2 regions of the Faecalibacterium sp. 7 genome follow, and region 1 is predicted to be linked to the other one. Evidence: riboswitches for the same ligand, from Rfam matches in the RefSeq annotation. Region 1 holds a riboswitch; the other holds the start of a gene.
What was found. A riboswitch is a leader RNA that binds a small molecule or an ion and turns the genes downstream of it on or off. The one in region 1 is predicted to bind FMN.
Positions count from the first base shown of each region.

Region 2: linked by a shared signal. The riboswitch ahead of ACKXF7_RS13130 (ECF transporter S component) and the one ahead of ribD (bifunctional diaminohydroxyphosphoribosylaminopyrimidine deaminase/5-amino-6-(5-phosphoribosylamino)uracil reductase RibD) in region 1 are both predicted to bind FMN.

Region 1 covers NZ_CP186911.1:1,296,915-1,299,296, forward strand. The annotation lists gene ribD (bifunctional diaminohydroxyphosphoribosylaminopyrimidine deaminase/5-amino-6-(5-phosphoribosylamino)uracil reductase RibD) at 1-975, opposite strand, end outside; FMN riboswitch at 1,127-1,241, opposite strand; gene ACKXF7_RS06350 (zinc ribbon domain-containing protein) at 1,560-1,769, shown strand; gene ACKXF7_RS06355 (resolvase) at 1,782-2,382, shown strand, end outside.
Region 2 covers NZ_CP186911.1:2,640,961-2,643,342, forward strand. The annotation lists gene ACKXF7_RS13130 (ECF transporter S component) at 268-867, opposite strand; FMN riboswitch at 1,094-1,292, opposite strand; gene ACKXF7_RS13135 (mechanosensitive ion channel family protein) at 1,455-2,382, shown strand, end outside.

The DNA of each region.
Region 1 (2,382 bases):
TTTGGCATCCCTACCTCCGAACAGCTTCGGGGCGATGTAAGCCTGTATCTGCTGCACGATGCCGCTTTCCAGTGCAAACCAGTTCAAGGTTCCGCCGCCTTCCAGCAGAATGCTGTCGATCTGCTCCTGCCCCAGCTGTTCCATCAGTTGCAGAAGATTCACATGACCGCAATGCGCTTCCAGACAAAGGACCCGGCACCCGGCCTGTTGATATGCCGCCTGCTTCTCCGGGTCGCCGCAGCAGGTCGCAAGAATGGTCGGAACCTGTTTGGCGGTCATGACCACCTGTGATTGCAGCGGTGTCCGCAAATGTGTATCACAGATGATCCGGACGGGATCACGGCCACCCTCTATCCGGCAGGTCAGCAGCGGGTCATCTGCTAGGATGGTTCCGACTCCCACCATAATGCCGCGGAATCGGTGTCGCTGCCGTTGAACATGATTCCGGGCAATTTCCCCGGTGATCCATTTGGAAGCGCCTGTGTATGTGGCGATTTTTCCGTCCATCGTCATGGCGTATTTCATGGAAACGAAGGGGCGTTTTGTGGTGATATAGTGGAAGAACACCTTGTTCAGCGCATCGCATTCCTCTTGCAGAACATTTTCGGTCACATCTATGCCGTGTGCGCGCAGGATTGCAATTCCTTTTCCAGCCACCAGCGGATTCGGGTCAGCAGAACCCACGACCACCCGGTGAATGCCCGCGTCCAGAATCGCATCCACGCAGGGCGGCTGCTTTCCGTAATGGCAGCACGGCTCCAATGTCACATACAGGGTCGCTCCCTGCGGATCTTCGGTGCAGGATGCCAGCGCATTGCGCTCCGCATGAGCCTGACCGTATCTCTGGTGCCAGCCCTGTCCGATGATCCTGCCCTCTTTTACGACCACGGCACCCACCATCGGGTTGGGAGACGTCCATCCGCAACCCTTTTTTGCAAGCTGCAAAGCCAGACGCATATACTCTTTGTCGTTCATCGTGTCGCCTCCAAAAGAAAAAGCCCTGAACAAAAACGTTCAGGGCAAGCCGAAAAGACACAAGGGACCCTTGTGCAAAAAAGAAAGCTCCAGAATGCAAACGCATCCCAGAGCAGCCTCCACAAGCGCCGAACCGTGCGGGCTCTGCGCTTGGTATCTTCTTTCATCCAGACTGTACTGTCGGCTTCGGAGTTTCACCGAATCATGCCTTACGGCTCGTGGGCTGTACCACCGGTAGGGAATCGCACCCTGCCCTGAAGATTTCTAATTCAATTACAGCGGCATTATAGCACGGCTCCTTTCGGATTGCAAGGGCATTCTGCAAACCGGGACGAAACCGGGATGAAGCGAATCGCTACAACAATAAAATCACATCGTCCGTAGGACAATGTGAACGGAGAATCCAAAGGGGCGCGGGTCGCCAGGCGAGAGCAGCGCCCTTTGGCACACGACTTTGCTTGCAAAGTCTAGTGTGTTACACCTTGGTTCCGGCTGATGCGGAAAAGGGGCTGCGAGAGGCTCCGGCAAGCACCTGTTCTGCGGCAGAAGGATGCGCGGATGGGCATGGTCTGCATGAAGGTCTGGTGTCGGAAGAAGTATGGCAGACTGCACAAGTCAAGATGAAAGCCAATGCACAGAAGTATGAGTTGGTAGCTCGTCCCAAAACAGACCGGGTGCATTTGCTGTCCAACATCCTGAAATGCCCGGTCTGCGGTGCGGGAATGTATGGCAATAAGTCCATCAAGAAGCGACCGGACGGGACAAAGTACAAGGATTTCTATTATTACGGCTGAAAGCACCGCAATATGCAGCGGGGCTACAAGTGCGACTACCGCAAGCAGATTCAGGAGGAAGTGCTGGATGCGGCAGTTGCTGAAGTGGTGTCCAAGCTGGTCAGCAATCCCCGCTTTGCCGCTATGATGCAGGAAAAGATCAACATGAAGGTGGATACCACTGCCATTGAGCAGGAAATCGCCGCCTATGAGAAGCAGCTACGGCAGCACTACTCCACAAAATCCCGGCTTATGGAGGAGATCGACAGCCTTGACCCGGACGACCGGCACTTTATCGCCCGGAAATCTGACCTTGACGACCGCCTTTATAAGATGTACGATAAAATCGAAGAGGCGGAAAATGGACTGATGGATGCCCGGGCAAAGAAGCAGACCATTGAAGCCGATAAAATCACAGGCGACAACATCTATAAGATCCTGATTTGCTTCGACAAGCTCTATGCCACCATGACCGAGGCGGAACGCCGCAGACTGGTGGAGATTTTGATCGACGAGGTGCAGATCTACCCGGAACGCCAGCCTAACGGACAGTGGCTGAAGTCTGTCCGGTTCAAGCTGCCCATCATCGACCATGACCTTGAATTGAGTTTGGACAATCAGGATCGTGTCGAGG
Region 2 (2,382 bases), 1.3 Mb from region 1:
GCTCCGCGCATAAGAATAAGGAATTTTATGATAAATTCAGAGAGCCGGAAAGTCTGCGGACTTTCCGGCTCTCTCTTTTCACAGGGGAAGGTCGCAACCGCAAACTGCATTGCGCCGCAGCAGCCCTTTCCTGTAAAAAAGTGGTTCGGAACTGCCCGCGGGCGGTTCTGAACCACAAATATACTATAACTATTCTTTCGCTTGAATATGGCCAGAGCGAACGCGGCGGCCATTCAAAATCGTTCTCTGTCCTGTACAGGCAGCAGCTCACTTGCGGCCGTGCAGGATGGGAGACAGCGGCTTGTAGATCAGCAGGCACAGTGCTGCGTCCAGCAGGCCCTTGACCAGCGTAAAGGGCATATTGAAGATGACCAGACACTTGATGAGGCTGTCTGCGGAGGGCAGGATTGCCTGATACATGCCAAGGATCGCCTCCAGCGGCATATGGTAGAAGGTGACATAGGCCGGATAGGTAATAAAGTAGTTGGACGGTACGCTGAACACAGCCATGGCTGCAGCGCCTGCAATAGCACCAATGATGGCGGTCTTGCGGCTCTTGTGGTGCTTATAGACAACGCCTGCCACAGCGGAGAAAACCGCACCCAGCATGAAGTTGCACAGCTCGCCCACGCATGCGGTGGAAGTTCCCTTGATGACGATGTGCAGCAGGTTCTTCATAAAGCTGATGACCACGCCGTACACCGGGCCAAGTGCGAATGCGCCCAGCAGAGCGGGCAGGTCAGAGAAGTCCATCTTGACGAAGGACGGGATGAGCATCGGGATGGGAAACTCAATGAACATCAGGATAAAGGCCACCGCGCTGAGCATGGCGGCAACGGTAAGATTGTGGGTCGTGTTCTTTTTCATGGCTATGATTCCTTCCCGGGCAAAAGGCCCTGTAAAAATGTTCCGAAAGCTCTTTTCGTATCGCAGAAGCTGTTCCCATAAGCATTGCACACCGCCTGAGCGTCTTTGTCATTCGGTACGCCCTGCTCATGAAAGCAGTTTCTTATTTTGGAACGGGAAGGACAAACAGAAAAGCACCCTGCTGCAACAAAAAACACTGCAACAGGGCGCGTAGACAACAATTTGCCTGCCGTTTCTTACATCCGGACTATACCGTTGGTCCCGGAATCACACCGGGTCAGCACCCACAAAAGGTGGTCGCGGACTTGGAGATCTCTCATTGTCATTGCGCGCCGTTTGAACTTTTTGTTCCTTTGGCACGCTCCGGCAACGAAAGCAGCTTCCTTACCGCCAGTGGGGAATCACACCCCGCCCTGAAACGAACTTTCTGGCACAGAGTATAGCGTGCCGGCCCCGGCTTGTCAAGAGGGAACTTTTTGATTTGTATATTTTTTATCAAAGTATTCCTTTTTTGTTTTCCTCTCGGCCTTGCTCCGGCGGGTGTGATATGATATCATGGATGCGCTGTAAAAATTCAGGAGGTTAAAATGATTTTCTCGATCCGTGATCTCTCGTTTGAGCTTGGCTCGCTGCTTCTGGAAGGCTGGCTGGCGCTGGCCGCGCGTGCAGTGTGCGCCCTGCTCATCCTGCTGGCCGCATGGCTCGTGCGCCGCTGGCTGAACAAAAAGGGCATTCCGGCGCTGCTTGCCCGCAGCTGGTATTTTACCGGCACGCCCATCCTGCTGCGCAGTTTTTCCACCCCCATCCTGCGCATGTGCAGCGTCATTGGTGTGTATCTGGCCGCCGCTTCCCTGCCATGGGCCATTTCCGGCATTCCAAAGCTGCTGCTGCTCTGTTTCCGTCTCGCCATGACCCTTCTGGTCTGCGAAGGGCTGTATGCCGCATCCGATCTGGCCGACCTGCTGCTGGCTTCCTGCAGCCCAGAGATCCGCTCCAACAAAACGCTGCGCTCTCTGCTGGATACCACCTACAAGGTGCTGGTCATCGTGCTGTGCGTGGCTGCGCTGGCGCAGGAGGTGGGCTTTCCCATCGGCAGCATCGTAGCCGGTGCCGGACTTGTCGGCCTGACCATTTCGCTGGCTGCACAGGAAAGCGCCAGCAACCTGTTTTCCGGCATCGTCATCCTGCTGGATAAGCCCTTCTCGGTGGGTGACTGGATCACCGTGGGCAGTGTGGAGGGCGAAGTGATCGACATCAATTTCCGCTCCACCCGCATCCGCTCTCTGGATAAGACCATCAATGTCGTCACCAACAGCCAGATCTGTGCTTCCACGGTAAAGAACGCGGCCCTGCGCACCATGCGTCCCTATAAGTTCAACCTTGGCGTCACCTACAATACTACCCGTCCCAAGCTGGAAAAGCTGATGAAAGACCTGCAGGCCATGCTGGATGCCAGCCCGTATACCAACAAGGGCACCAACATCGTACAGCTGGCAAACTTTGGGGATTCCAGCA